Regions from separate parts of the Jeongeupia sp. USM3 genome, predicted to be linked through region 2. Evidence: predicted binding sites of a transcription regulator. Region 2 holds the regulator's gene; each other region holds the start of a gene.

Region 1 (10,156 bases), 1.8 Mb from region 2:
GCGTCGATGTCCGAGAACGGCACCTGGTGGCTGCGCCAGTAGTCCTCGACCTTCTTGCCCTTGATTTCCTTCGGACCGGTCCAGCCCTTCGGCGTGCGCATCACGATCATCGGCCATTGCGGGCGGGTGATCGGCTTGCCGGCGGCGATCTCGGCCTTGGCGGCTTCGCGGATTGCGTTCAGCTCGTCCAGGCAGGCGTCCATCGTCGCAGCCATCTTCTGATGGATGTCGTGGAAGGTCGCGTGCTTGTCGTTGAAGGTTTCGTGCTTCAGTTCGACGAAATGCGGCTTGTAGCCATAGCCTTCGAACAGCTTGGTGATTTCTTCCTTCGACAGACGCGCCAGCACGGTCGGGTTGGCGATCTTGTAGCCGTTCAGGTGCAGGATCGGCAGCACGAAACCGTCGTTGACCGGGTGCAGGTACTTGTTCGAGTGCCAGCTGGCCGCGAGCGGGCCGGTTTCGGCTTCGCCGTCGCCGACCACGGCGATCACGACCTGGTCCGGATGGTCGAACGCCGCGCCGTAGGCGTGCGAGACCGAGTAACCGAGTTCACCGCCTTCGTGCATCGAGCCCGGGGTTTCCGGGGCGACGTGCGACGGAATGCCGCGCGGGAACGAGAACTGCTTGAAGAGACGCTGCATGCCGCCTTCGGTGCGGTCGATGCTCGGATAGAACTCTTCGTAGCTGCCTTCCAGCCAGGTGTTGGCCACCAGACCCGGGCCGCCATGGCCAGGACCGGTGATGTAGATCATGTTCAGTTCGCGCTCTTTGATGAGGCGGTTGGCGTGAACGTAGATGAAGTTCAGGCCCGGCGTCGTGCCCCAGTGGCCGAGCAGGCGGGGCTTGATGTGCTTGCGCTCCAGCGGCTCCTTCAGCAGGGGGTTGTCGAGCAGATAGATCTGGCCGACCGACAGGTAGTTTGCGGCCTGCCAGTAGCGGTGCATCTTGTCGAGGAGGTCTTGGGAAAGCGGTTGTTGAGCCACGTGTTCACCTCATTGCTGATAGAAATGGAGCGTCGGCACACCGGATGCCGACGGTTGCTAACGAGTATATGCGGTCCGGCTGACGGGCCTATGACCAAGGTCAAAGGCGGGCGGTGTCAATACGGCGCTACCCGTGCGTGGAGCAACAAGCTTCTACCGTTTGTCGTGTAATGACAAGTGGGAATAATTCTAAGTTCAACGGAATGTCGGAGACAGTGACAAAAAGCCCGCCAGCAAGGCTGGCGGGCTTTTCCGGGGCGGCGACCGCGGCCGGCGCTCAGTAGTGGAAGAACACCAGCGAGGTGATCACGAAGCACGGCAGCAGGATCACGACCGACCAGAGCATGTAGCCGAAGAAGCTCGGCATCTTCACGCCGCGGTCCTCGGCGACGGCCTTGACCATGAAGTTCGGCGCATTGCCGATATAGGTCATCGCGCCCATGAACACCGCGCCGGCCGAGATTGCCAGCAGGGTCGACGCCATCGGCCCCATCATGTGCGCCGCGTCGCCGTGGGCGAGGTTGAAGAACACCAGATACGTCGGCGCGTTGTCGAGGAAGCTCGACAGGATGCCGGTCATCCAGAAGTACATCGAGTCGATCGGCGCACCGCCCGAATCGCTGACCAGCCGGACCAGCGACGCGAGCTGGCCGGCCTCGCCGGCGCGCAGGATCGCGATCGCCGGCGCCATCGCCAGGAAGATGCCGATGAACAGCTTGGCGACTTCGAGGATCGGGTCCCAGTTGAAGTCGTTGCCGGCACGGATCTGCTTGGGGGTGAACTTCAGCGACACCAGCGCGATGACGATCAGCAGCACGTCGCGGACGATGTCCTGCAGGCCGACTTCGGTGCCGAGCACGTGGAAGTCGATGCCCGGCTTCCACACGCCCGACATCACCACCGCGGCGACGACGGCGGCAATCAGCAGGAAGTTGAACTTGCCGTAGAGCTTGATGCCGGAGTCCGGCGTCGGATCGACCGCCTTGACCTCGTCTTCCTTGCTGTAGAAATGGCGGTCGATGAAGTAGAACAGCGTCAGCAGGATCGCCGAATTGAGCGCCACCAGCGGCAGCATGTGCTCGAGCGTCCAGAAGAAACTGATGCCCTTGAGGAAGCCGAGGAACAGCGGCGGATCGCCGATCGGCGTCAGCCCGCCGCCGATGTTGGCGACGAGGAAGATGAAGAACACCACGACGTGGACATTGTGCTTGCGGTTGTCGTTGGCCTTCAGCAGCGGACGGATCAGCAGCATCGCCGCGCCGGTCGTCCCCATGATCGACGCGCACACGGTGCCGAGCGCGAGGATCGCGGTGTTGACCTTGGGCGAGCCGTGCAGATTGCCCCAGACGAGGATGCCGCCCGAGACCGTGTACAGCGCGAACAGCAGCAGGATGAAGGGGATGTATTCGTCGATCAGCGCGTGCGCGACGACGCCGGTGGCGGCACCGCCGCCGAAGGTCAGCGCGAACGGCACCAGGAAGGCCAGCGCCCAGAATGCCGAGATCTTGCCGAAATGCGAGTGCCAGAAGTGCGGCGCCAGCAGCGGGAACAGCGCGATCGACAGCAGGATGCCGACAAAGGGCAGCATCCAGGCGAGGCTGAGCTGGGCGCCATCGACGTCGGCGGCGTGGGCCAGCGCCGGCAGCGCGGCGAGCAGCAGGGGAAGGAGTCGTTTCATGTCGTCCGGGTCGGTCGGTGCGGCCGCGGGCCGCGTTACTGGGTGTGCTTCTGGATGAACTCGATCTTGTAGCCGTCCGGATCCTCGACGAAGGCGATGACCGTCGTGCCGTGTTTCATCGGGCCCGGTTCGCGTACGACCTTGCCGCCCCTGGCGCGCACGGCCTCACAGGTCGCAACGATGTCGTCGGTTTCGATCGCGATATGGCCGTAGGCGTTGCCGGGCTCGTAGGCCGCGGTATCCCAGTTGTGGGTCAGCTCGAGCACGGCGGTATCGGCCTCGTTGCCATAGCCGACGAAGGCCAGCGTGAAGCGGCCTTCCGGGTAATCCTGACGGCGCAGCAGGCGCATGCCGAGCACTTCGGTATAGAAGGCCAGCGCGCGGTCGAGATCGCCGACGCGCAGCATGGTGTGAAGAAGGCGCACGGTGGGTTCTCCTCGGATAGGGGCGGATTGGAAGCGTAAAAGTTTAGCCCGATGTGAGTATTGCCATACAGCGGCATATTGCCGCGGCATTTTTGTCGTGGCCCGGCCGATTCCTGACGGATCAGGGTTGACAGGGAACGTGGTCCGCCATTAAGATGCGCGTCTTGTTTTGGAAGGGTCGTTAGCTCAGTTGGTAGAGCAGCGGACTTTTAATCCGTTGGTCGCAGGTTCGAGTCCCGCACGACCCACCATCCAGAACTTGACAAGCTGGCAATTGCTTCTATATAGTTGCCGCTCTCGGGCTGTTAGCTCAGTTGGTAGAGCAGCGGACTCTTAATCCGTAGGTCGAGTGTTCGAGCCACTCACAGCCCACCAGTTTCACCAGAAAAGCCAGTCGAAAGACTGGCTTTTTTGCGTTTGGCCACCGCAAGGCAGGTGGCAGCGGGAAAGGAAATGCAAGGACTGCAGCACTGGACACTCAAACTGGCGCGACTGGCGGGGCCGTACGCGCTGCTGCTGGCCGGCCGGCTGCTGATCGACACCGACTGGGCGCCGTCGCGGCTGCTGTTTTCGCTGCTCGTCTACCTGGTCTTCGCGATCATCCTCAACCGCTGGGCCTCGGTCGGCGCCGCGCTCGGCCTCGAGGGCTTTCTGACCCATGCCAGCTGGGCCAAGGAGGCGCTGACCGGCGAGACGCTGGTCGCGCGCGATGTGCTCGAGGTCTCGCAGGGGGCATCGCTGGCGAGCTATCTCGGCTGGGAAATGATCGCGTTCGCGGCCCTGTTCGTCGTCGCGCTGGGCGTCGGCCTGTGGAAGCGGCCGCGGTTCTCGTGGTGGCGGCTGGCGGCCGGGCTGGTCCTGCCGGCGATGCTCGGCCTGCGGCTGGGCGACGCCGGCGCCGCGTCCAAGGCGGTCAGCACCACGCTGGCCGAGGTGTTCCGCGCACCGTACCTGTCGTACAACTTCAACGAGAACGCCAAGCAGAACGGCATCATCGCGCATCTGTACTACACCGCCGAGAGCATCAAGCTGCCGCGGCGCGGGCCGCACGCGTTCTACGACAACCCGCCGGCCGTGCTCGACCCGGCGCCCGAACCCGATGTCGCGCTGATCCTGTGCGAGGCGTGCTTCACCACCGCCGACGACCGCTTCCGCACGCCGATCGCCGAACTGACGACGCAGGGCTTCGTCCAGTCGACCGCGATCAGCCCGGTCTACGGCGGCGGCACGTCGGAGGCCGAGTTCGAGCTGCTCGCCGGGCTGTCGTCGCAGGTGCTGCCCGGTGTCGACTACCAGAACTTCGGCCCAGACTACCGCGACGGCGCCGAATCGCTGGTGTCGCACTTCAATGCCGCCGGTTATTTCACCGCCGGCATCCACAATTTCTACGGCTCGTTCTGGAAGCGCGACACCGTCTACAAGCGTTTCGGCTTCGACGAACAGCATTTCGTCGAGACGATGGACTGGCACACGCGGACCTGGCCGTCCGACGCGCTCTTGTACCGGCGTGCGCTCGACGTCTACGCGGCCCGCCCGGCGAAGCAGAAGCAGTTCCTGTTCCTGGTGACGGTGATGACGCACGGCGCCTACCGCAGCAGCGACGACGGCGAGACCGACTACCGCAAGCGGCTCGGCGCGGCCGTCGCCGAGATGCAGAAATTTGTCGCCGAGCTGGAAAAACGCGCGAAGAAGCGCAAGCGGCCGCTGACGGTCATCGTCGTCGGCGACCACAAGCCGTCGCTGACCGCGGTCTTCCACCGCAAGGGCGTGTTCGACGCGAGCTATTTCCGGACCACCGGTGCGAGCAATGGCGACTTCCGTTTCGCCTACAAGCTGAGCCCGATGCAGTACCGCGTTCGCGGCGAGGTGCCGGTGTTCATCAAGACCAGCGGCAAGGGCAATGCCGATCCGGCCGCGATGGCCGGGCGCGTCGCCGAGCGGCCGATGTTCTGCTTGTCGAGCGAGGTTGCGCGCTTGGCGAGTGGCAACGACCGCTTCTGGCCGGCGCTGGCCGGGATTTGCGAGCGCAGCCCGGACGCGCTGTCGAAGCACGGCAGGGTGTGGCAGACGGTGTTTCCGTTGCCTTTGTATGCGGAGCGGTTGTTCTAGGCGTTTGTGGCGTTTTCGGAGGTGCTGTGTTTAGCGCCGTCGGCGCGGTGTGAAAGGCGTTGATTGCCGGTTCCGCCCGGCGGACGTGATACTTTCTTTTGCTTCGCCAAAAGAAAGTATCCAAAGAAAAGGCGCCCCCGCATCCGCGCCCCTTCGGGGTACCCTGCGATGCTCGCAAAGCACGGCGGCTGCGCAACTCGGCCTGCGGCCTCAAACAGTGCTCGCCGAAACCCCGTGCTCCGCTGTGCTTCTCGGCGCTTCTGAGGGGCCCGGGTGGTATGCAACAGGCAGTGAACAAACACGTGGCAAACCAATTGCGGTGAAAAGTGCGCCGCCTTTCATCCCGTTCGCCAGCGCCGAGGAGTGGAGCGAGACGAGCGGTTTGATCGCTTGGCTCGCGACCGATCGAGGGCAGCCCGGAGGGCCGCAGGGCGCGGGTCGCCTTTGGGGTGAAGGGGGCTTTGGCGAGACAAAGCTCCCTTCCCGTACGCGCGGCGGAACGCGCATCAAAACGCTTTTACCCGCGCCGTAGGCGCTAAACGCCCACTTGTGAGTCCGCCGGGCGGAACCGGCAGTCAACGCCTTTAACACCGCGCCGAAGGCGCTGATCGCCAGTCTTCAATGCACGGATCAGCCAAGCGCCAGCCTCTTAACCCAGTGCCACCAGCCTCTCGACACTCGGCGCAAAGAACGCGCCGCCGCTGACGGCGCGGGTGTAGTTGAGCAGGTGGTCGACGCGGCCGTCGCTGGTCGGCGAGATCATCCGCGCGAGCATCTTCTCGAAGATCGTCGGCGTGTGGCAGTAGCTGGCGAAGTACAGCCCGCGCTCGCCGCCCGGCGTGCCGTAGGGCAGCGAGTGGCGCAGGATCGCCAGCTCCTCGCCGTCTTCCTCGATCACCACGCGGCTGATGTGCGCGGTCGCCGGTTTTTCGTCGTCGTCGAGCTCCTCGTCGGCGTCCTTGGTGCGGCCCATCACCGCTTCCTGCTGCTTCACCGGCAGCTTCTGCCACGAGTCGAGCCGGTGGACGTAGCGCTGCGTATGGATATAGCTGCCGCCGGCCCAGTCGCCGTCGGCGACCAGCGCGACGGCGGGGCGTTCGTCGGCGTCCGGGTTTTCGGTGCCGTCGACGAAGCCGGTCAGGTCGCGCCCCTCGTGACGGCGGAAGGCGGCGACATTCTCGACCGGTTCGAGCCAGCCCGACAGCGCGTCGACACAGGCGTCGGCGAGGTCGAACAGCCGGTCCTGGTGTTCGCCGCGCAGGTGGATCAGCACGTCGGCGTCGCTGGCCGGTGCGGCGTGGACGGCGCCGGGAATGCGCGGAAACGCGCGCAGTTCGGCCGGGCGCGGGCCTTCGAACACGTCGCCGAACGCTTCGGCGCCGATCGCGACGACGCCGAGGCAGCCCTGTGCCGCCAGCCGCGCCGGCAGACCCGCCAGGCATTCGCGGCTCCTGGCGTCGATGCGCCGGCCGAGGCGGCGGCGCAGCAGGACGAAATAGGCGTGCGAGGAAGCGAGCGGCAGGATGCCCGATTGCGGTGTGGTCATGCTTGTCCTTGTGCAAAGTCCCAGATGGCGGGCAGCCATTCGGGGTAGTTCCGGAAGCCATGGTCGCCGCCGTCGATGACGGTTTGACGGCAACCGGCGTATTTGTCGACCGCTTCACGATAGTCGAGGACTTCGTCGCCGGTCTGCGCCAGCAGCCAGTAGCGGCGCGGATCGCTGACCTCGCGCTCGAGCGATTTCAGCGCCGGTGCGAACGAGGCGTCGATCACATGATATTCGCCGGTCTGGTAGTTGCGCTGCGGGCCGAGATGGTGCTTGAGCAGCGCGTACGGCCGGACCGCCGGGTTGATCAGGATCGCACGGCTGCCGTACTCCTCGGCGGCCCAGGTCGCGAAATAGCCGCCGAGCGAACTGCCGATCAGGCAGAACGGTTCGCCGTGCAGCCGCTCGATGGCGCCCTCGAGCGCCGCGCACGCCGCCAGCGGGTCCATCGGCAGCTGCGGGCAGTGGAAGTAATCGGCGAGGCGCTGTTCGGCCATCCACACGGCGGTGTCCTGCGCCTTCAGCGAGAAGGGGCTGGACAGGAAGCCGTGCAGGTAGACGAGGTGGACGGTCATCAGGGCAGCAGCAGCGTCGAGCCGGTGGTGCGGCGCGCTTCGAGCTCGCGGTGCGCCAGCGCCGCCTCAGACAGCGCGAAACGCTGGCCGATCTCGGCGGCGACGAAGCCGCGCGCGACTGCAGTGAAATAGTCCTCGGCGGTATCGAGCAGCTCGTCGCGCGTTGCCGTGTAGTGGCCCAGCGACGGCCGGGTCAGGAACAGCGAGCCTTTCTGCGCCAGCAGGTTGGGCGAGAACGGCGGCACCGCGCCCGAGGCATTGCCGAACGACACCAGCATGCCGCGCGGTGCGAGGCTGTCGAGCGAGCCATCGAAGGTTTCCTTGCCGACGCCGTCGTAGACGACAGGCACGCCGGCCCCGGCGGTGATCTCGCGCACGCGGGCGGCGAAGTCGTCGACGCGGTAGTCGATCACGTGGTCGCACCAGTGACTCGCCCGTGCGCATTTGTCGACGCCGCCGGCGGTGCCGATCACCGTGGCGCCGAGCGCGCGCGCCCACTGGCAGGCGATCTGGCCGACACCGCCGGCGGCGGCGTGGATCAGCACCGTCATGCCGGCCTTGACCGGAAAGGTGCGCTTGAGCAGGTACTGCGCGGTCATGCCGCGCAACAGCGTGCCGGCGGCGATGTCGTCGCTGATCGTGTCGGGCACCGGCACCAGCCGGGCGGCCGGGACGATCCGGTGCTGCGCATACGCGCCCGGTGCGCCGCCGGCATAGGCGACGCGGTCACCCTTGCGGAATTCCTTCACGCCGTCGCCGACGGCTTCGACCACGCCGCAGGCTTCCTGGCCGAGGCCGCTCGGCATCGGCAGCGGGTAGAGGCCGCTGCGGTGGTAGGTGTCGATGAAATTGACGCCGATCGCGGTCTGGCGGACCAGCACTTCGCCGGCGCCGGGGGCGGCCAGCGTGATCGTTTCCAGCTGCAGCACGTCGGGATCGCCGTGCCGGTGAATGCGGATGACTTGCGTGTCCATGGGGTATCCAGCGTGTAGTCCAGAACGGCCGATTACATTCTAGCGAGGTCGCGCCGCGCGCGTCCGGCATTAGTCACAGAGCATACGCCGAAGCGGCGGCCGTATCGGCCATCCCGGCGTCATCGGCAAGCCGGGCCGGGGTGGTTCTTGATGTGGGTCAAGGGCTGCCGACTTGGGGCGGCGGCATCGGGTTGAACACAATATATTGTGTCCATTCGCAGCATATGCACCATATGTTGATAAATTGTTGATAAAAAGTTGATAAGCCCGATGACTCCCACTCCCCAGTACGTGATCAAGCGCGATGGCCGCATCGTCGCTTTCGACGCCGAGAAGATCGGCCGCGCCATCGCCGCCGCCGGCCGCGCCAGCGGCGAGTTCGACACCGACTGGGCGCATGCGCTCGCGGTGACGGTGCTCAATCATCTGTCCGCCGACACGACGCCGTCGATCGAGGCGATCCAGGATGCGGTCGAGGAAACGCTGCTCGGCGCCGGCCACCTGAAGACCGCGCGCGCCTACATCGCCTACCGCGAGGCGCATTCGCGGCTGCGTGCCGACACCCGCACCGTCGTCGACGTCGGCGCCAGCATCAACGAGTACCTCGACCGCTCGGACTGGCGCGTCAACGCCAATGCCAACCAGGGCTACAGCCTCGGCGGGCTGATCCTCAACACCAGCGGCAAGGTGATCGCCAACTACTGGCTCAACCACGTCTACCCGCCCGAAGTCGGCGAGGCGCACCGCTCGGGCGCGATCCACGTCCACGACCTCGACATGCTCGCCGGCTACTGCGCCGGCTGGTCGCTGCGCGTGCTGCTGACCGAAGGGCTGAACGGCGTACCGGGCAAGGTCGAGGCGACGCCGCCCAAGCACATGAGCAGCGCGGTCGGCCAGATCGTCAACTTCCTCGGCACCTTGCAGAACGAGTGGGCCGGCGCGCAGGCGTTCTCGTCGTTCGATACCTATATGGCGCCATTCGTCCGCGTCGACGGCCTGTCGTATGTGGAGGTCAAACAGCATATCCAGGAGCTGATCTACAACCTCAACGTGCCGAGCCGCTGGGGCACGCAGACGCCGTTCACCAACCTGACCTTCGACTGGGTGTGCCCGGACGACCTGAGGGAACAGATCCCCTACATCGGCGGCAAGGAAATGCCGTTCGCCTACGGCGACCTGCAGGCCGAGATGGAGATGATCAACCGCGCCTACATCGAAGTGATGATGGAGGGCGACGCCAAGGGCCGCGCGTTCACGTTCCCGATCCCGACGTACAACATCACGCCGGATTTCGACTGGGATCACCCGAACACCGAGCTGCTGTTCGAGATGACCGCCAAGTACGGCCTGCCGTACTTCCAGAACTTCCTCAATTCCGAGCTGCAGCCGAACATGGTCCGCTCGATGTGCTGCCGGCTGCAGCTCGACCTGCGCGAGCTGCTGAAGCGCGGCAACGGCCTGTTCGGTTCGGCCGAGCAGACCGGCTCGCTCGGCGTGGTGACGATCAACTGCGCGCGGCTGGGCTTTGAATTCCGCGGTGACGAGGCCGGGCTGTTCGCCCGCATCGACGCGCTGATGGAGATCGGCAAGACCTCGCTCGAACTCAAGCGCAAGGTGATTCAGCGGCTGATCGACAACGGCCTGTATCCGTACACCAAGCGCTACCTCGGCACCTTGCGCAACCACTTCAGCACGCTGGGGGTCAACGGCATCAACGAGATGATCCGCAACTTCAGCGGCGACGCGTTCGACATCACCGACCCGCGTGGCCACGCGATGGCGCTGAGGCTGCTCGACCACATCCGCGCGCGGATGACCGAATTCCAGGAGGAAACCGGCCACCTGTACAACCTCGAGGCGACGCCG
Region 2 (10,156 bases):
GACCGAGCTGTAACGCTGCTCGATGGTTTTCTTGACGAGCTTGAGCGCCGACGACACCACCGTGCCGCCGGTATCGCGCGCATGGAAAAACTCGTCCTCGTTGACCTCGAACGCCTGGGTATGGTGACGGATGAACACCACCTCGATGCGTTCATACACCCGGATCAGGAACAGATAAAGCAGGATGAAAAAGCGCTTGGCGATATCCTTCTTGTATTCGTCCATCGAGCCGGACACGTCCATCACGCAGAACATCACTGCCTGCGTCGTCGGACTGGGAACGCGGATGCGGTTGGTATACCGCAGGTCGAACGGGTCGATGAACGGAATGTTCATCAGCCGGGTCTTCAGCAGCCGTATCTGCGATTGCAGTACGTGCACCTCCGGCGAATGCTCGTCCTGGCTTTCAAGCAGTTCGTCCAGCCGTTCCTGCGCCGCGTTGAGATCGTCGAGCGGCGTTGCCGACAAGGCAATGCGCCGCCCCAGGGCCGATCTCAGACTGCGCAGCACGTGTATGTTCGTCGGCGTGCCGTCGCTGGTGAAGCCGGCGCGGACGGGCTTGAGCACCACGGTTTGCTGCAGCTGGGTTTTGACGAGATTGGGCAGTTCGAGGTCGTCAAAGAAGAAATTGAGGAACTCCTCCCTGGTCAGCTCGAAAACGAAGTCATCCTCGCCGTCGCCGCCCTGACCCGCACCGCCCTGCCCGCCGCTGGCACCGCCTTCCGGCCGTTCGATCTCGTCGCCCTTTACATACTCGCGGTTGCCGGGGAACACACGTTCCCACACCCCGCCGTGCGCATGGCCCAGCGTCGGCTCGCTGGTATCGTGGACCGGGATCGACACCCGTTCGCCGTGTTCGATGTCGGTGATCGAACGGTCCTTCACCGCCTTCGCCACGGCGCCCTTGATCTGTGACTTGAAGCGCCGCAGAAACCGGTCCCGGTTCACCGCAGACTTGTTCTTGCCGTTCAAACGTCGGTCAATCAGCTGGAACATGGCTATCCCCAGTGAGGCGCGAGGGTGAGGCAAAGGTGTCTGGCGGGTAGCCGGTGCAACCGCACCGGCAACGCCGGGTCATCCCGGTGTTCATGGCCCTACACCTCACGTCCTACCCGCACTGGTTCACGATGACTTCCTGACGCGCAGATACCACTCGCACAGCAACCGTACCTGCTTGGGCGTATACCCCTTGGTCACCATCCGGTTGACGAAATCCTCATGCTTGCGGTGCTCTTCGGCGCTGGCCTTGGCATTGAACGAAATCACCGGCAGCAGCTCCTCGGTATTGCTGAACATCTTCTTCTCGATCACCGTCCTGAGCTTCTCGTAACTTGTCCACGCCGGATTCTTGCCCGCATTGCTCGCGCGTGCGCGCAGCACGAAATTGACGATTTCGTTGCGGAAATCCTTCGGGTTGGAAATCCCGGCCGGCTTCTCTATTTTTTCGAGCTCGTTGTTGAGGGAATTGCGATCGAACGACTCCCCGGTATCCGGATCGCGGTATTCCTGATCCTGGATCCAGTAATCGGCGAAAGTCACGTAGCGGTCGAAGATGTTTTGCCCGTATTCGGAGTAGCTTTCCAGATACGCGGTCTGGATTTCCTTGCCGATGAACTCGACATATTTCGGCGCCAGGTACTCCTTGATATAGGAAATGTATTTCTGCTCGATTTCCTGCGCAAACTGCTCGCGCTCGATCTGCTGTTCGAGCACGTACAGCAAGTGCACCGGATTGGCTGCGACTTCCTGATGGTCGAAGTTGAACACCTTGGACAGTATCTTGAATGCGAACCGTGTCGACAGCCCGCTCATGCCCTCGTCGACGCCGGCAAAGTCGCGGTACTCCTGGATCGACTTGGCTTTCGGGTCGATGTCCTTCAGGTTCTCGCCGTCGTAGACGAGCATTTTCGAAAAACTGCTCGAGTTTTCCGGCTCCTTCAGCCGCGACAGCACCGAGAATTGCGCCATCATCTTCAGCGTGCCCGGCGCGCATGCCGCATGCGCCAGCGAGGAATTGCGCAGCAGCTTGTCGTAGATCTGCGTTTCTTCGGTCACGCGCAGGCAGTACGGCACCTTGACGATATAAATCCGGTCGAGGAAGGCCTCGTTGTTGCGGTTGTTCTTGAACTGCTTCCATTCCGACTCGTTCGAGTGCGCAAGAATGATGCCTTCGAACGGAATGGCGCCGAATCCCTCGGTGCCCTTGAAATTGCCTTCCTGCGTTGCCGTCAGCAGCGGGTGCAGCACCTTGATCGGCGCCTTGAACATTTCGACGAACTCGAGCAAGCCCTGATTCGCGAGGCACAGCCCACCCGAATAGCTGTATGCATCCGGATCGTCCTGCGCGTATTTCTCGAGCTTGCGGATATCGACCTTGCCGACCAGCGACGAGATATCCTGATTGTTCTCGTCACCCGGTTCGGTTTTGGCAATGGCGACCTGCTTGAGCACCGACGGATAACGCTTGACCACGCGGAACTGGTTGATGTCGCCGTTGAATTCATGCAGGCGCTTGACCGCCCACGGGCTGGGAATCGCCTTGATATAGCGCCGCGGAATGCCGTATTCCTCTTCGAGGATCTGTCCGTCCTCGTCACTGCTGAACAGGCCCAGCGGCGATTCATGCAGCGGGCTGCCCTTGATCGCGTAGAACGGGACCTTTTCCATCAGCTCCTTGAGCTTTTCGGCAATCGAACTCTTGCCGCCCCCGACCGGCCCCAGCAGATAGAGGATCTGCTTCTTTTCCTCCAGCCCCTGCGCTGCGTGGCGGAAATAGGCCACGACCTGTTCGATGACCTCCTCCATGCCGTAAAACTCGCGGAACGCCGGGTAGAGCCGGATCACCTTGTTCTGAAAGGTGCGCGAGCGGCGGGGATCGAGCCGGGTGTCGACCATCTCGGGCTCACCGATGGCCATCAACATCCGCTCGGATGCGGTCGCGTAGGCGGATTTGTCCTGCTTGCACAGCTCGAGGTAGTCCCGCAGGCTGAGTTCCTCCTCGCGGGTCCGCTCGTAGCGAGACGAGAAGTTGTCGAACACGTCCATGACACACCTCCGTGGGTGGGTTTCGGAATGGCCCTGGAAGTACACTGCTTGGCGGGTCGGGCTTGATTCCGTTATAGACGCCACCCTCCGTTTCGCCGCGGAGTGTGCTTGTTCCTGCTGCTGCGAGGACAAGAAAAACCGATTTAAATTCCCTAAAAATCAGTCACTTGAACAAATAAAAAACGTGCGGCGCGCCAATGTAACAGTTAGCGCAACAGCGACGAGAGCTGCCACAGCCCCCAGGCGACGAAGGCCGTGCCGATCACGTTGCGGACGAGCGGATGACGCAGCGCCCGGAGCAGCGATTGCGCCACCGAGCCGATCAGCAGCAGGTTTGGCAGGGTGCCCAGACCGAAGGCCAGCATCGCCAGTGCACCCTTGAGCGGCGACGCGCTGGCCAGCGCCGAAATGCTCGCCGTATAGACCAGGCCGCAAGGCAGCCAGCCCCATAGCAGCCCGACCCATAACGTTTGTGGCCAGCGACGGATAGGCAGCGCCTTTCTGAGTACGGGCTGAAGATGCCGCCACACCGGCACGCCCAGCTGCTCGACCCGGGTCAGCCAGCGCGCCCAGCCGGCCAGATAGGCCCCGAGCGCGATCAGCAGCAGTTGCGCCAGCACGAACAGCCCGGTCTTCAACGCCTGCAATTGCAGCAATACACTGAACGAGCCCAGCGCGCCAAGCAAGGCGCCGATCAGGACATAGCCGGCGATCCGGCCCGCATTGAATCCCAGGTGATACGGCCAGCGGGCGCCGGCGGGCAGTTGCAGGCTGAACGCGGTCACCACGCCGCTGCACATGCCCAGACAATGGCCACCACCGAGCAGGCCGGCCAGAAACAGCGCCAGCAGGTTGTATTCGGCCATTGCACTCCGGTATCAGATCAGTTTGGAATAGCGCGCCGCCGTCTCCGTGGTTCTCAGGTAGCGGTCGAAGACCATCGCGACCGAACGCACCAGCAGGCGCCCCTTGGCGGTGACCGCAATCCGCTGCGCGTCGATGGTCACCAGTCCGTCGGCCTGCAATGCGGCGAGCGAGCGCAATTCTTCCGCAAAGTAGTCGGTGAAATCAATCAGGTAGGCGATTTCCACCGGCTGGTACATCACCTCGAACTGACACATCAACGACTGGATCACCGCGCGGCGCAGCAGATCGTCGTGCCTGAGCGTGATGCCGCGCTCGACCGGCAGCGTCGCGGCATCGAGCGCCGCATAGTAGTCGTCGATGGTCTTGCGGTTCTGCACATAGGCCGGCCCGACCTTGCCGATTGCCGACACGCCGAACGCCATCAGGTCGCAGTCGGCATGGGTCGAGTAACCCTGGAAGTTGCGATGCAGCCGGCCATGGTCCTGCGCCTTCGCCAGTTCATCGTCGGGCAGAGCGAAATGATCCATGCCGATGTAGCGGTAGCCGGCAGCGAGCAGCTGGTCGATGCTCGCCTGCAGGATGTCGAGCTTGGCCTCGGCCGAGGGCAGGTCGGCGTCGTTGATCCGCCGTTGCGGCATGAAGCGCTCGGGCAGGTGCGCGTAGTTATACAGCGCGATGCGCTCGGGCCGGATCGCGATCACCCGCTCCAGCGTCCGGTGAACACGCTCGGGGGTTTGCAACGGCAAGCCATAGATCAGGTCGAGATTGATCGATCTGAAGCCTGCCGCGCGCGCGGTATCGATCAGCGCCCGCGTCTCGGCCTCGCTCTGCACGCGGTTCACCGCCCGCTGCACGTCGTCGTCGAAATCCTGCACGCCGACACTCATCCGGTTGAGCCCGAGCCGCGCCAGCAGCCGCACCGTCTCGGCCGACACCTTGCGCGGATCGATCTCGATCGAAAACTCGCCCTGCGGGTCCAGCTCGAAGCGCCGGTGGATCGCCGTCAGCAGCCGTTCGAGCTGGGTATCGGACAGAAAGGTCGGCGTGCCGCCGCCGAAGTGCAGTTGCCTGACCTTCGGCCTGAAGGCCAGCGCCGCGCACTGCAGATCCATTTCACGCTCGAGGTAATCGATGTACCGCTCGGCGCGGCGCCTGTCCTTGGTGATGATCTTGTTACAGGCGCAGTAGTAGCAGATGGTGTCGCAGAACGGGATATGAAAATAAAGCGATAGCGGGTGACGCGTCGTTCCCGCTTGCTGCTGCACCAGTCGTTCGAGATAATCGTCGGCGGTCATCTCCCCGAAACGGTCTGCCGTCGGGTACGAGGTATAGCGCGGCCCCTTGCCGTCGTGTCGCCGGATCAGGGCGCGGTCGAATTCGATCAGTTGCTGATTCATTGTGGTCGCCAGGTGGTATTTTGCTTGGTTGTGCTCTAAGGCGAGCTTGCCGATAATCAACGCATGCAATCTTGACGGCGATCAAAGCCCGTTTACCCGGACACCGGTAATCGGTCAGACCGTTTTATTGCCCCTTCACCTGTAGAGCCCCGCCATGCAACCAGCCCTTCAGCCCCGCGACGTCACCTTCAAGCAATTGCGTCAGGCCTGCTCCAATTGCAGCCTGCGCGAGCTGTGCCTTCCCAACGAGCTGAGCGCAGAAGAGATGAAGCAGGTCGACGACCTGATCGGCCAGGGCAAGCCGATCAAGCGCGGCGAGGCACTGTACCGCGCCGGCGAACCGTTCCGGGCGCTGTACGCGGTCCGGGTCGGCTTTTTCAAGACCAGCGTCGTTTCCGAAGACGGTCGCGAACAGGTCACCGGCTTCCACATGAGCGGCGAGCTGATGGGCATGGATGCCGTCAGCGGCGACCACTACACCTGCGACGCCGTCGCGCTCGAAGACAGCGAAGTCTGTGAACTGCCGTTCGCCGAAATGGAAGTGCTGTCACGCAAGATTCCGGCACTGCAGCACCACTTCTACCGGGTGATGAGTCGCGAGATCGTCCGCGATCACGGCGTGATGTTGCTGCTCGGCAACATGAAGGCCGAAGAGCGCATCGCCGCCTTCCTGCTCAATCTGTCGCAACGCTTCCAGATCCGCGGCTACTCGGCCACCAGCTTCCACCTGCGGATGACCCGCGAGGAGATCGGCAGCTACCTCGGCCTGAAGCTTGAAACCGTCAGCCGAACGCTGTCGAAGTTCCAGGACCAGGGGCTCATCAAAGTGCAGAACCGGCTGATCGAGCTTTACGACGTGGCCGGACTCAAACAGCTCGTCAACAACTGCCAGAGCTGAGCGTGCCCGGGGTGCCATCCATACTGGCATTGGCCCCCGCCCCGATGCTCGACGCATTGCGCGCACGCAATGCGCAGCGACAGGGCCCGGAGGTGGACTGGCTGCCGCTGCTGCCGCCATCCGCCTCCATCAAGACACCGCCGAATAGCGCCGATACCCTCGTCGTACTGATCAATGCCACGCTGGACGACATCGTGCCGTGGCTGCACCACCCCCGCCTCGTCGACCTGGCCGCCTACGGCGACCCGCCGCTGGCCAGCCAGCACGGCTGGATCATCGGCGCCGGCGGCGCACGCGCCGCGGTTGACGCCGCCACCGCGTTGCTCGATGCCTTGGCACCACCCCGGCCGCAGGCCTGGCTGCATCTCGGCCCCTCCGGCGCCGGCGCCTTTGCCGCCGGTCTCGTGCAGCACTGGCAGAGCCAGACACTGGCGATTCTCGGCTGGCTCGGCGGCACCGATCGCTCGCAATGGGTGTACGACCCCGGACACTGGCAGGCACTCACGCAGGTCACTCTGGCGCAAGCGCGTGAAGACGCCACGCGTTACCTCGCTATGGCCGCCACGACACCGTTCGAGCCCGCCCGGCCTACACCCGCCGCGCTCACGCGATCCTTCCCCTTCCTGCACGACGACACCGCTGCGCCTGCTACGCTGCTCGCGCAGCTCGTGCTGAGCATCCCGGCACTGCCGCAGCAGCAATGAAAAAGGCCGCCCGAAGGCGGCCCGACATCATCTGCGATCGACGCTGCGAATCAGGCGGCAGTCTTGCGCGTGGCAGCCTTCACGGTCTGCTCAACGCCGTTGGTCGTCGCTTCGACGAAGTCGCTGGCCAGCTTCTGCGTGGTCTTGGCGACGGCGTCATAGGCGCTGCTGGCGGTTTCAACCGCATTGCGCAGCACGTTCACCGCTGCGCCGGTACCTGCCGGTGCATTCTGGATGGCGCTATCGAGCGTACCCACCAGCTCCTTGTTGAACGACAGCACCTGCTCTTCGAGCAGCGCGCCCAGTTCGTGCTGGGTTGCGCTGGCAGCGTCGAACACGGTCCGCGCCACGTTGAGCGACTTCTCGACCGACGGCTGGGCCAGTTGGCGCTGGAGGTTGACGAGCCCCTGGACGTCCTTGACCTCCGACAGCGTTTTTGCGGTTTCTGCCTGTTCGGTCAGCAGTTCGCGGGCGATGCCGAGTTGCAGGCTGACGAGACGCTCGACGCCGGCCAGGGCGATCTGGCTCAGGCGCAGCGACTTTTCGAGGTTGGCTTGGTTGATTTCGGCAAACTTGGATGCATTGAACATGTGGTTTCTCCTATTTGTGCACTGCAATATACCGATGCCATTCTAACCCTCAACGTGTACGCGTCAAGTTATTTATTGTGCACCGCACAAAAACGCAAAATCTCCGGTGCAGCCACCCCGGATCGTCACCGCCGCCAAGGCGACGCGGGGCGGCGGGATGCTAGAATACGCCGATGAATCAGCCCGCCTTCATCCATCTCCGCATCCACTCCGAATTCTCCGTGACCGACGGCATCGTCCGTATCGACGATGCCGTGAAACACGCCCAAAAGCTCGGCATGCCTGCACTCGGCGTGACCGACCTGATGAACCTGTTCGGTCTGGTCAAGCATTACAAGGCCTGCCGCAGCGCGGGCATCAAGCCCGTCATCGGCCTCGATGCCTGGATCGAAAACGAGGTCGATCGCGACAAGCCGTATCGCGTGCTGCTGCTGGCCCGTGATCGCGACGGCTATGGCCGGCTGTGCGAGCTGCTGACCCGCGCCTACCGCGACAACCAGTACCGCGATCGCGCCGAGCTGCGCAAGGAATGGATCGCCGACGGCGACAACGGCCACCTGCTCTGCCTGTCCGGCGCGCACCTTGGCGAAATCGGCCAGGCACTGCTGTCGGGCAACTACGACGCGGCCCGCGATGCGACACAATGGTGGGCCGGACAGTTTGCCGGCAATTTCTACCTCGAGCTGCAGCGCAGCGGCCAGCCCGAATGCGAACCGTGCGTTCAGGGCCAGCTCGACCTCGCCTCGGACCTCGACCTGCCCGTCGTCGCCACCCACCCGGTCCAGTTCATGGCAGCGGACGATTTCAAGGCACACGAGGCGCGCGTCTGCATCGCCAGTGGCCATATGGTCGCCGACAAGCGCCGGCCAAAGCTCTTCACCGACGAACAGTACTTCAAGAGCCCGGCCGAGATGGCCGAGCTGTTCGCCGACCTGCCCGAGGCGCTGGCCAACTCGGTCGCGATCGCGCAGCGCTGCAACCTGACCGTCACGCTCGGCACCAACTACCTGCCGGACTTTCCGACGCCGGACGGCATGACGCTCGACGACTATCTCATCCATCTCGCCAAGGAAGGACTCGAGGCCCGTCTCGCCCAGCTGTATCCCGACACGGCGCAGCGCGATGCCGAACGGCCACGCTATCTCGAACGGCTCAAGTTCGAGACCGACACCATCATCCAGATGGGCTTCCCCGGCTACTTCCTGATCGTGGCCGACTTCATCGTCTGGGCGAAAAAGAACGGCTGCCCGGTCGGCCCGGGCCGGGGTTCGGGTGCGGGCTCGCTGGTCGCGTATTCGCTTGGCATTACCGACATCGACCCGACCGCATACGCGCTGCTGTTCGAGCGCTTCCTGAACCCGGAACGGGTATCGATGCCCGACTTCGACATCGACTTCTGCCAGGACAACCGCTGGCGCGTGATCGAGTACGTGCGCGAGAAGTACGGCGCCGAGGCGGTCAGCCAGATCGCAACCTTCGGCACCATGGCCGCGAAGGCGGTGGTGCGCGACGTCGGCCGCGTGCTCGACCTGCCGTACATGTTCTGCGACGGGCTGTCGAAAATGATTCCGGCCGCACCGGGCAAGCACTTCAGCCTCGATGATGCGGTCGAGATGGTCCCCGAACTGGCCGAGCGCGTCCGCAACGAGGACGAAGTCAAGGAGTTGTGGGAGCTGGCGCTCAAACTCGAAGGCATGACGCGCAACATCGGCATGCACGCCGGTGGCGTACTGATCGCACCGGGCCAGATCACCGACTTCTGCCCGGTGTATCAGGCCAGCGGCGCCGACGCGTCGCCGGTGTCGATGCTCGACAAGGACGACGTCGAATCGATCGGTCTGGTGAAGTTCGACTTTCTGGGCCTGCGCAACCTGACGATCATCGAGCTGGCGCTGCAATACATCAGGGAGCAGACCGGCGAGTACCTCGACCTGATGAGCATGGGTTTCGAGGATCAGGCCGCATATCAGGTCTTCCGCGACGCCAACACCACCGCCGTCTTCCAGGTTGAATCGGACGGCATGAAGCGGCTGCTCGAGAAACTGCAGCCCGACCGTTTCGAAGACATCATCGCCGTGCTGGCGCTGTACCGGCCGGGCCCGCTCGGTTCGGGCATGGTCGACACCTTCATCAACCGCAAGAAGGGTCTGGAAGTCCCCGACTACTTCCACCCGGATCTGGAGCGCTGCCTCGAGCCGACCTATGGCGTGATCGTGTATCAGGAACAGGTGATGCAGATCTCGCAGATCATCGGCGGCTACACGCTCGGCGGCGCAGACATGCTGCGCCGCGCCATGGGCAAGAAGAAGCCCGAGGAGATGGCCAAGCACCGCGAGATGATCGCCGACGGCGCCAAGAAAAAGGGCTACGACCCGGCGCTGGCCGAGATGCTGTTCGACCTGATGGCCAAGTTCGCCGAATACGGCTTCAACAAGTCGCACACGGCGGCGTACGCGGTGGTGTCGTATCACACCGCGTGGCTCAAGGCACACCACACCGCGGCCTTCATGGCAGCGACGATGAGCTCGGAACTCGACAATACCGACCAGCTCAAGATCTTCTACGACGACTGCATCGAGAAGAACCGCCTGGAGATGTTGCCGCCGGACATCAACGAGAGCGTCTACCGCTTCGTCCCGGTCGGCAAGAAGCAGA
Region 3 (10,156 bases), 1.7 Mb from region 2:
CCGTCACCGCGACCGGCCGCGACCGAGCGGTGCTGCACCGCCAGCGGCTGGTAACGCAGCCGCAGCGCGGCGCCCTGCGTCAGTTGCGCGCCCCAGCCGAGCTCGTTGGCACCGGGCTGTGCGGCGGTGACGATGGCGAGCTTGCGGTCGTGCCACTGCGCCGGGTCGAACACCGCGGCCAGCCGGTCGAGCGTCGGCGCCTGCGCCTGCAGCTCGGTGTCGATGCGCAGCGTCGACTGCTGGACGTCGATCTCGCTCCACAGCTCCGGTGCGGCCGGGTCTTCGCACTGCAGCGTGTAGTGCTGCGCGGCGGCAAAGGTCAGCCGGTTGTAGCCGGGTTTGAGCTGCGCCAGCGGCAGGCGGATGTCGGCGGCGATTTCGGGCTGCTTCGGCGACAGCGGCAGCTGCGCGATCACCCGGTCGTTGAGCTGGACGACGAGCTGCGATCGCTCGCCGAGCAGCGCGGTCGAATTGGTCGCGACCAGATGCAGCGTCGCGCTCTTGACGGTTTCGCGCGCCCCCAGCGGCAGCACCAGCGTCTGCTGCCCGGCCGCGCCGCTGAGGCGCAGCGGCCGGGTGCTGCCGCTGAGTTCGGCCAGCGGTACATCGCGGCCCTGCCGGCCGGCACTGGCGAAAGCGCCGTTCGAAGCGACCAGCAGCGCCAGCCACAGCCAAATCATCTTTTTCATCATCCTGCCCATGCCCACTGCCAGATCCGTTGACCCTGCCGCCGGATGGCGCCGGTGGCGAGGGGAAGCCGGCACCACAGCGCGGTACCGGCGGTTTGCAAAATCGAGAGGTAATGCGAGAACGCGTAGCGCACGCCGAGCTGCGTCAGCAGCATCAGGCTGGCGAGGATGCCGATCTTGCGCGCGCGCTGCCGGCGGTAGTCCTGCCAGCGCTGGCTGTCGCCGTGGACCAGCGCGACGACGTCGGCGACCTGCGCCACCGCGACGTCGGCGAACTCGATGCCGAGCGTGTGCTGGCGGTCGTCGAGCGGCCGGGCGTTGTGGATGCGCGCCGACAGGTGGGTGTAGCGCCGCAGCGCCGGGTTGTAGATCGCGATCACCGCGCGGTCGCTGCCCCCGTGCTCGCCGCCCCCACGTGCGCCGCCAAAGCCGGCCGGCAGCAGCGCGCTCTGCACCAGCAGCCGGGCGCCGCTGGCCGAGAGGTCGTCGACGCGGCAGGGCAGGTGCACGCCGCTGCCGAACAGGATCAGCTCGGCGTCGAGGTCGGCCGGCATCCGCGGGTTGGCGCGGCGCTGGCGCCGCTCGAACAGCGCGCCGATCGCCGCGTTCAGCAGCAGCAGGTTCAGCGTGTTCCACGCCAGCGTCACCAGCACGATGTCGCGTTCGAGCGGAAAGCTGATGAAGCGCCAGACGCCGACGCCCATGCCGACCACCACCGCAAGGTAGACGAGGTAGAACGGCGTCGACAGCTGCGAAACGAAATCCTCGTCGAGCTGCTCGCCCTTGGGTGTGACGTTGAACGTCGGCGCGCGCGGGTTGCGGAACACCTTGAAGATCGCCGGCAGCGAGAACATCGACTGCAGGAGCTCGTACAGCTCGGACACGAAGGCCCAGCGCACCTTGCCGAACAGGTAGTCCGACACCAGCATCACGCCGATCACGTGCGGCAGCGCGTAGGCGAGGAAGTCGCCGAGCGTCGCCTTGTAGATATGCAGGCCGAACAGCAGGAAGGCCAGCGGCGCGAGCAGGAACATCAGCCGCGCGTAGCCGAAGAACCAGAAGAAAGAGCTGGAGAAATAGCACAGCCGCTGCCACAGCTTCAGCCCCGGTACGCGCAGCGGGTTCTTCAACAGGAAGATCTGCACCATGCCCTGCGCCCAGCGCACCCGCTGGGTGATGAAGCCGGTGAAGGTTTCCGGCTGCAGTCCCGAGATCAGCGGCGTGCCGAGGTAGACGCTCTTGTAGCCGCGCGCGTGCAGCTCGAGCGCGGTTTCGGCGTCCTCGGTGATCGACGTGCCGGCGATGCCGCCGACCTCCTCGAGGCAGCGCCGGCGCAGCACCGCGGCCGAGCCGCAGAAGAACGCCGAGTTCCAGAAATCCAGACCGTGCTGGATCACCGAATAGAACATCTCGTTCTCGGACGGAATCCGCCCGAAGATGCGCAGGTTCTTTTCGATCGGGTCCGGATTGATGAAGAAGTGCGGTGTCTGCACCAGGAAGAGCTTCTCGTCGCGCAGGAAGAAGCCGACGGTCTGCTCGAGGAAATCGACCGTCGGCACGTGGTCGGCGTCGAGGATGACGATCAGCTCGCCGTGCGACTCCTTCAGCGCGGCGTTGATGTTGCCGGCCTTGGCGTGCTCGTTGCGCGCCCGCGAGATGTAGTGGGCGCCGTGGCGCTGGCACAGCTTGCGCAGCCACTTGTGGCGGGCGATCGCGTCGAGCGCCTTGGCCTGGTCGGCCTGGCCGCGCTTCTGCACGGTGCCGCCGTCGTCGAGCAGGTAGACCCTGAGCTTGGCCGCCGGGTAGCGGATGTTCATCGCCGCGCGGATCGTCACCTCGAGCAGCTCGGGCGACTCGTTGTAGGTCGGAATGTAGACGTCGACGGTCGGCAGCAGCGCCGGGTCGTCGGGCAGCGGAACCGGCCTGCGCCTGAGCGGTCGGATGTTGACGAAGATGCCCAGCAGCGCGACGACGATGCCGTACAGCTCGGCCACGTAGAGCAGCAGCGCCACCGTGGTGTCGAGCACGCCGTCGAGGACCAGCGTGTTCGTCGTGCGCCAGTACACGTAGCGCAGCGTCAGGAAGGCGGCGAGGAACAGGAAGAACGCACGGTAGCGTTCCGGGTGGCCGAGACGCCGCAGGCCGAGCAGCAGCACGACGATCGCCACGGCCAGCCACAGCTGCGCGCGGGCGTCGACATTGGCCGCCACCAGCACGCCGCCGAGCGCGCACAGCCCGGCCCAGATCCACAGCAGGCCGCGGTTGCCGAGCGGGTCGAGCATCGCATGGATGTGTTTTGTAAGTATTCTCATTACATAAACTTCTGATGTACATGCTGTTCGGGTAATCTGGCGGCGATGATAAATCAAAACCCTGATTTGTTGTGGTTTTCGATATTTACACTTACAAATAATCTTTCTTTTTTCTTTCTGTTTGCGCGACCGGGGTGGCCGGATGGTACCGGCGGCGGCGCAGGCCGCGCTGCCGGGCGGGTCTGCCCTAAGTGACTGTTATCGCGTAGAATATTGCCCCCATACCCCTGTCAGCGAGCCTTCCCCATGCTTTATCCCACCCGTTACGACGTCATCGTCGTCGGCGGCGGCCACGCCGGCACCGAGGCCGCGCTTGCCAGCGCGCGCATGGGACGCAAGACGCTGCTGCTGACGCACAACATCGAAACGCTGGGACAGATGAGCTGCAACCCGTCGATCGGCGGCATCGGCAAGGGGCATCTGGTCCGGGAGGTCGACGCGCTCGGCGGCGCAATGGCGCTGGCGACCGACCTCTCCGGCATCCAGTTCAAGACCCTGAACGCCAGCAAGGGCCCGGCGGTACGGGCAACGCGCGCGCAGGCCGACCGCGTCCGCTACAAGGCGGCGATCCGCCACGTGCTGGAAAACCAGCCCAACCTCGACCTGTTCCAGCAGGAAGTGTCCGACCTGCTGCTCGACGGCGACCGCGTCGTCGGCGCGGTCACGCAGATCGGCATCCGTTTCGAGGCCGGCGCCGTGGTGCTGACCGCCGGTACCTTCCTCGGCGGCAAGATACACGTCGGGCTCGAGAACCACGTCGGCGGCCGCGCCGGCGATCCGGCGTCGATTTCGCTGGCGGCGCGCCTGCGCGAGCTGCAGTTGCCGGTTGGCCGGCTCAAGACCGGCACGCCGCCGCGCATCGATGGCCGCACCATCGATTTCTCCAGGCTCGAAATCCAGCCCGGCGATACGCCCGAGCCGGTGTTTTCAAGCAGGGGCAACCTGGCCATGCATCCGCGGCAGCTGCCGTGCTGGATCGCGCATACCAATCTGAAGACGCACGACATCCTGCGCAGCGGCTTCGACCGCAGCCCGATGTTCACCGGCAAGATCGAAGGCGTCGGCCCGCGTTACTGTCCGTCGGTCGAGGACAAGATCAACCGCTTTGCCGACAAGGACAGCCATCAGGTCTTCCTCGAGCCCGAAGGCCTCGATACCCACGAGTACTATCCGGGCGGCTTTTCGACCAGCCTGCCGTTCGACATCCAGATCGCCGCGCTGCAGTCGATGGCCGGGCTCGAGAACGCCCGCATCCTGCGTCCCGGCTACGCGATCGAGTACGACTATTTCGACCCGCGCGCGCTGAAGCAGTCGTTCGAGTCGAAGGCGATCGCCGGGCTGTTTTTCGCCGGCCAGATCAACGGCACCACCGGCTACGAAGAGGCCGCGGCGCAGGGCCTGTTCGCCGGGCTGAACGCCGCGCTGTACGCGAGCGGCGAGGCTGCCTGGACGCCGGGACGCGATCAGGCCTACCTCGGCGTGCTGGTCGACGACCTGACCACGCTCGGCGTTACCGAGCCGTACCGGATGTTCACCAGCCGCGCCGAATTCCGGCTGCAGCTGCGCGAAGACAACGCCGACCTGCGCCTCACCGAAACGGGCCGCAAGCTGGGCCTGGTCGGCGACGAACAATGGGCGCTGTTCTGCGCCAAGCGCGACGCGGTCGAGGCCGAGCTGCAGCGGCTGCGCTCGACCTGGGTCAACCCGCGCATCCTCGACGCCGCCGAGGCCGAACGCGTGCTCGGCAAGGCGATCGAGCGCGAATACAGCCTCGCCGACCTCTTGCGCCGGCCCGAAGTCGGCTATGAAAGCCTGATGAGCCTCGAATGCGCACGGCCCAGGGACGGCATGCTGGTCACCGATCCGCTGGTTGCCGAACAGGTCGAAATCCAGGTCAAGTACCAGGGCTATATCGAGAGGCAGCAGCATGAAGTCGCCAAACGCGATACCCTCGACGACGTGAAGCTGCCGGCCGATCTCGACTATTCCGCCGTGTCCGGGCTGTCGAAGGAAGTGCAGCAGAAGCTCACCCAGCACCGCCCGGAAACGCTCGGCCAGGCCGGCCGCATTTCCGGCATTACCCCGGCAGCGATCGCGCTGCTGCTCGTACACCTGAAGAAGCTCGCCGGTCGTGCGGGCCAAGCCGCCTGAGAACAAGAATGATCGAAGCCCAAGCTCCCCAACTGGCCGGTACGCTGTCGGCCGGCCTCGCGCAACTCGGCCTGTCGCTGGACGATGCCCAGCGCGCGCTGCTGCTCGACTACGTTGCCCTGCTCGACAAGTGGAACAAGACCTACAGCCTGACGGCGATCCGCGAGCCCGAACGGATGGTGCCGCACCACCTGCTCGATTCGCTGGCGCCGCTGGCGCATTTCCGGGCCGGCACCAATGCGCGCATCCTCGACGTCGGCTCGGGCTTCGGCACGCCGGGGATTCCGCTCGCGATCGCCCGGCCGGACTGGCAGCTGTTCCTGCTCGACTCGAACCACAAGAAGACGACCTTCCTGCGCCAGGCCATCGTTGACCTCAGGCTCGCCAATGTCACCGTCGTCACCGAACGCGTCGAGGCTTTCCGCCCCGAGGCGCCGTTCGACGTGATCACCAGCCGGGCATTCTCGGATCTGGCAGAGTTCGTCAAGCTCACCCGCCACCTGCTGCGCGACGGCGGCGAATGGGCGGCGCTCAAGGGCGTGTACCCGCACGAGGAAATCGCCCTGCTGCCGGCCGGCGTCAAGACCGCCGGCGTCGATACGCTGAACGTGCCGGGCATCGATGCCGAACGGCATCTGGTGCATCTGGTCGTCGGTGACAACTGAATCGGTATGAGGCAAAGCGCATGAAGGTACTGGCGATCGCGAACCAGAAGGGCGGTGTCGGCAAGACGACGACGTCGGTCAATCTGGCCGCCAGCCTCGCCCATCTCGGCAAGCGCGTGCTGCTGGTCGACCTCGACCCGCAGGCGAACGCGACGATGGGCGCCGGCATCGACAAGGCCAGACTCAAGCACACGATCTATACCCTGCTGATCGGCGAATCGACGGTGCGCGACACGATCGCGCAGTCCGAATCCGGCCGGTTCGACGTGCTGCCGGCCAACCGCGAGCTCGCCGGCGCCGAGGTCGAACTCGTCGACGCCGAGCACCGCGAGACCCGGCTCAAGTCCGCACTGGCCGAGCTTGTCGACGACTACGACTTCGTCATCCTCGACTGCCCGCCGGCGCTGAACCTGCTGACCCTGAACGGCATGGTCGCCTGCGATTCGGTGATGATCCCGATGCAGTGCGAGTACTACGCGCTCGAAGGGCTCTCGGACCTCGTCAGCACGCTCAAGCGCATCAAGCAGAACCTCAACCGCAGGATCGAGATCGAGGGGCTGCTGCGGACGATGTACGACCCGCGCTCGACGCTGGCGCAGCAGGTCTCCGACCAGCTGGTCAAGCATTTCACCAGCAAGCTCTACCACACAGTGATTCCGCGCAATATCCGCCTGGCCGAAGCGCCGAGCTACGGCCGGCCCATCCTCGCCTACGACAAGTCGAGCAAGGGCGCGCAGGCTTATTTGCAATTGGCCGAGGAATTGCTCGCGCGGCATAATGCCCTCGATCCGGCGCCCGTCCTCTAGGGCGCCTTCATATGCCGACGGGACGTGATGGTCAGTAAAAAACTCAAGGGCCTTGGTCGGGGTCTCGACGCGCTGATGGGCGACGCGGCCGCCAATGAAACACTGGCGACGCTGCCGCTCGACAGCCTGCAGCCGGGCCGCTACCAGCCGCGCAAAATCATCGACGACGACGCGTTGCGGGAACTGGCGGACTCGATCCGTGCCCAAGGGCTGATGCAACCGGTGCTGGTACGGCCGGTCGACGGTGACGCGCTGGCCGAGCCGCGCTACGAAATCATCGCCGGCGAACGCCGCTGGCGTGCATGCCGGCTCGCCGGCCTGTCCGAGATCAGCGCGCTGGTCCGCGAGGTCGGCGACGACACCGCGGCGGCAATGGCGCTGATCGAGAACATTCAGCGCGAAGACCTGAATCCGCTTGAAGAAGCGCAGGGGCTGGCGCGGCTGATCGACGAATTCGGCATGACGCACGAAGCGGCGGCCGAAGCGGTCGGCAAGTCGCGTGCAACGGTGAGCAATCTGCTGCGGCTGCTGCAACTGGCCGAGCCGGTGCAGAGGCTGCTGCTCGACGGCGCGATCGACATGGGTCACGCCCGCGCGCTGTTGCCGCTGGAAACGCTGGCCCAGCTCGACGCGGCGCAGACCGTCGCGCTCAAGGGCCTGTCGGTGCGCGAAACCGAAGCGCTGGTGAAGCGCCTGGTCGACGGCGTACCGGCCAAACCGCAGCATCGTCCCGACCCGGACGTCGCACGGCTCGAGGAAGAGATCGCCGGCAAGCTCGGCGCCAAGGTGTCGATCCGCCAGGGCAGGAAGGGCGCCGGGCGGATCAGCATCGCCTATGCCAGCCTCGACGAACTCGACCGGCTGCTGCAGCGGTTCTGAATCGGTCGCACCAAAGTTGTGCGCCGCAACTCTGCTCTAGATCAAGAACGGGCAGGGGGGGAGGGGGGAATATCTAGTCGACTACATATCGATTTAAGTAGTTGACTACATGTGCGTGCAAAAACGCCTTCGTCGTCAATGGGTAAAATTGACGTGTATCAACGCAGCTCCGTATAATCGCGGGGCTTTGCTGGCGGTGAATATGGTCGCGCAGGCACAAATCAAGGGCGTGATCCGCCTCAAACTGGGGATCACGCTGGTAGTGATGCTGCTGTCCTACCTCTTATGGGGGCGCAGCGCGGGAATTGCAAGTGGTTTGGGGGGCGCGATCGCGCTGGCTGGCTCGATGTTGTATGCACGCATCGCCTACCAGATGACGTACGGCCCGCCGGCCGCGCTGATGCGGCTGCATTTCGCCGCGGAGGCGGCGAAGATGGCGTGGACCATCATCGCGTTTGCCGCGGTATTCGTTTTCTACCGGCAGGTTGCCTGGATGTGGTTGTTTATCGGTTACATCGCCGCAACGAGCGCCTACTGGTTCGGGCTTTTGATTCAATTTAACGGCAAAAAATAACCATGGCTGCAGAACACCACGCTCCTCCGGCGAACGCCACCGAGTACATCCAGCATCACCTCACGTTCAACCAGACCGCCAGCGGCTTCCACCTGGATACCTTCTGGATCTCGCTGTTCCTCGGCTTCCTCTTCGTCGGCATCTTCGCCTTCGTTGCACGCCGTGCCACCAGCGGCGTGCCGGGCAAGCTGCAGAATTTCGTCGAGCTGATCGTCGAAATGGTCGACTCGCAGATCAAGGATGCCTTCCACGCCAAGAGCAAGGTCATCGGCCCGCTGTCGCTGACGATCTTCTGCTGGGTGTTCCTGATGAACGCGATGGACTTCCTGCCGGTCGACCTGCTGCCGTGGATCGCCAACCACGTCTTCGGCATCTATTACCTGCGCGCCGTGCCGACCGCCGACGTCAACCTGACGTTCGCCATGTCGATCTCGGTGATGTTCCTGATCATCGGTTTCTCGATCAAGGCCAAGGGTTTCGGCGGCTGGATCAAGGAAATCTTCACCGCACCGTTCCACGCTTCGGGCCCGGTGGGCACCGTCCTGCTGGCACCGGCCAACTTCGTCATGCAGATGGTCGAACTGTTCGCCAAGCCGATTTCGCTGTCGCTGCGTCTGTTCGGCAACATGTATGCCGGCGAGCTGATCTTCATCCTGATCGCACTGCTGCCGTTCTGGATCCAGTGGGTGCTCGGCGCACCGTGGGCGATCTTCCACATCCTGATCGTGACGCTGCAGGCCTTCGTGTTCATGATGCTGACCATCGTTTACCTGAGCCTCGCCGTCGAGGATCACTAAGAATCGGGCCGGGCAGGCATTGCCTGTCCGGCACGTGTTTTTCTCCATCCCCAACCTCAACCATCCTTCTTGGAGTTAATAAAAATGGCTGTTGCTGAAATCGCTTCCGTACAAAGCTTCACCGTGATCGCTGCCGCGATCATCATCGGTCTGGCTGCCATCGGTACCGCTCTGGGCTTCGCTATCCTCGGCGGCAAGTTCCTCGAGTCGTCGGCTCGCCAACCGGAAATGATCCCGGTTCTGCAAACCAAGCTGTTCATCATCGCCGGTCTGCTGGACGCGATCTCGATGATCGGCGTTGGTGTTGCCATGCTCTACACCTTCAACAACCCGTTCCTCGGTGCGGTTCTGGCAGCGGCTCAGTAATTCTCTAAGCCCCCGCTTTAACCTTTAACCTGGAGGACGTTCAGCGTGGATATCAATATGTCCCTGCTGGGTCAGATGATCACTTTTGCGATCCTGATCCTGTTCACGATGAAGTTCGTATGGCCTCCGCTGACCCGGATGATGGACGAACGCGCGACGCGCATCGCCGACGGCCTGGCCGCCGCCGATCGCGCCAAGCAAGACTTGGCCAATGCCGAAAAGTCGTCGGCCGACAAGCTGCGCGAAGCCAAACAGCAAGCCGCTGAAATCATCGCCCAAGCCGAGAAGCGCGCTGCGCAGCTCGTCGACGAGGCGAAGGATGCAGCCAAGCTCGAAGGCGATCGCCTGGTCAAGGGCGCGCAGGCGGACATCGAACAGCAGGTTCAACAAGCCAAGGAAGTGCTGCGTCAGCAGGTCGCCGACCTCGCCGTCGCCGGTGCGCAGAAGATTCTCAAGTCCGAGATCGACGCGACCAAGCACGCCGCGCTGTTGAACACTCTCAAAGCGGAACTGTAAGACAGCCATGGCAGAACTCATCACCGTCGCTCGACCCTATGCCGAAGCCGTGTTTCGCATCGCGAAAGACGCCGGTACGCTGGGCCAGTGGTCGGACGTGCTCGGCAAGCTGTCCCTGATTGCTCAGGATCCGCTCGCCGACGACGTCGTGGCCAACCCCAAGTATTCCGCTGCTCAGGTTCAGCAGTTGCTCGCCGGGCTTTTGGGCGGGAACGTCGGCGATGAGGTGAACAACTTCATTGCCGTCGTACTGGAAAACCGCCGCTTCACCGCGCTGCCGCAGATTTCGTCGCTGTTCGAAACCTACAAGGCCGCCGAAGAAGGTGAGGTCGAGGCCGACATCGTTTCGGCCTTTCCGCTCGATGATGCGCAAGTGGCCGAGCTCAAGAACGCGCTGGCAA

Evidence for each region. The regulator FNR, encoded in region 2, switches genes on or off when oxygen is low (the NO sensors DNR and NnrR bind a similar motif). The targets are predictions, from matches to a motif close to TTGATNNNNATCAA.
Region 1: the regulator FNR is predicted to act here: its motif matches at 8,438-8,451, upstream of BJP62_RS10565 (ribonucleoside triphosphate reductase).
Region 3: the regulator FNR is predicted to act here: its motif matches at 7,651-7,664, upstream of BJP62_RS10780 (ATP synthase subunit I).

Annotation. Positions count from the first base shown of each region.
Region 1 is NZ_CP017668.1:2,236,838-2,246,993, reverse strand. Features, by position in the region: gene BJP62_RS10610 (phosphoketolase) at 1-983, opposite strand, end outside; gene BJP62_RS10605 (sodium:proton antiporter) at 1,261-2,661, opposite strand; gene gloA (lactoylglutathione lyase) at 2,697-3,086, opposite strand; tRNA gene BJP62_RS10595 (tRNA-Lys) at 3,262-3,337, shown strand; tRNA gene BJP62_RS10590 (tRNA-Lys) at 3,386-3,461, shown strand; gene BJP62_RS10585 (LTA synthase family protein) at 3,540-5,195, shown strand; gene BJP62_RS10580 (Dyp-type peroxidase) at 5,845-6,741, opposite strand; gene BJP62_RS10575 (YqiA/YcfP family alpha/beta fold hydrolase) at 6,738-7,316, opposite strand; gene BJP62_RS10570 (quinone oxidoreductase) at 7,316-8,290, opposite strand; gene BJP62_RS10565 (ribonucleoside triphosphate reductase) at 8,561-10,156, shown strand, end outside.
Region 2 is NZ_CP017668.1:227,466-237,621, reverse strand. Features, by position in the region: gene BJP62_RS01125 (YeaH/YhbH family protein) at 1-996, opposite strand, end outside; gene BJP62_RS01120 (PrkA family serine protein kinase) at 1,123-3,045, opposite strand; gene BJP62_RS01115 (sulfite exporter TauE/SafE family protein) at 3,252-3,911, opposite strand; gene hemN (oxygen-independent coproporphyrinogen III oxidase) at 3,924-5,309, opposite strand; gene fnr (fumarate/nitrate reduction transcriptional regulator Fnr) at 5,464-6,207, shown strand; gene BJP62_RS01100 (hypothetical protein) at 6,252-6,911, shown strand; gene BJP62_RS01095 (phasin family protein) at 6,962-7,501, opposite strand; gene dnaE (DNA polymerase III subunit alpha) at 7,675-10,156, shown strand, end outside.
Region 3 is NZ_CP017668.1:2,280,245-2,290,400, reverse strand. Features, by position in the region: gene BJP62_RS10810 (cellulose biosynthesis cyclic di-GMP-binding regulatory protein BcsB) at 1-689, opposite strand, end outside; gene bcsA (UDP-forming cellulose synthase catalytic subunit) at 689-3,001, opposite strand; gene mnmG (tRNA uridine-5-carboxymethylaminomethyl(34) synthesis enzyme MnmG) at 3,248-5,152, shown strand; gene rsmG (16S rRNA (guanine(527)-N(7))-methyltransferase RsmG) at 5,161-5,817, shown strand; gene BJP62_RS10790 (ParA family protein) at 5,838-6,623, shown strand; gene BJP62_RS10785 (ParB/RepB/Spo0J family partition protein) at 6,651-7,502, shown strand; gene BJP62_RS10780 (ATP synthase subunit I) at 7,705-8,076, shown strand; gene atpB (F0F1 ATP synthase subunit A) at 8,079-8,873, shown strand; gene atpE (F0F1 ATP synthase subunit C) at 8,958-9,239, shown strand; gene BJP62_RS10765 (F0F1 ATP synthase subunit B) at 9,285-9,755, shown strand; gene BJP62_RS10760 (F0F1 ATP synthase subunit delta) at 9,763-10,156, shown strand, end outside.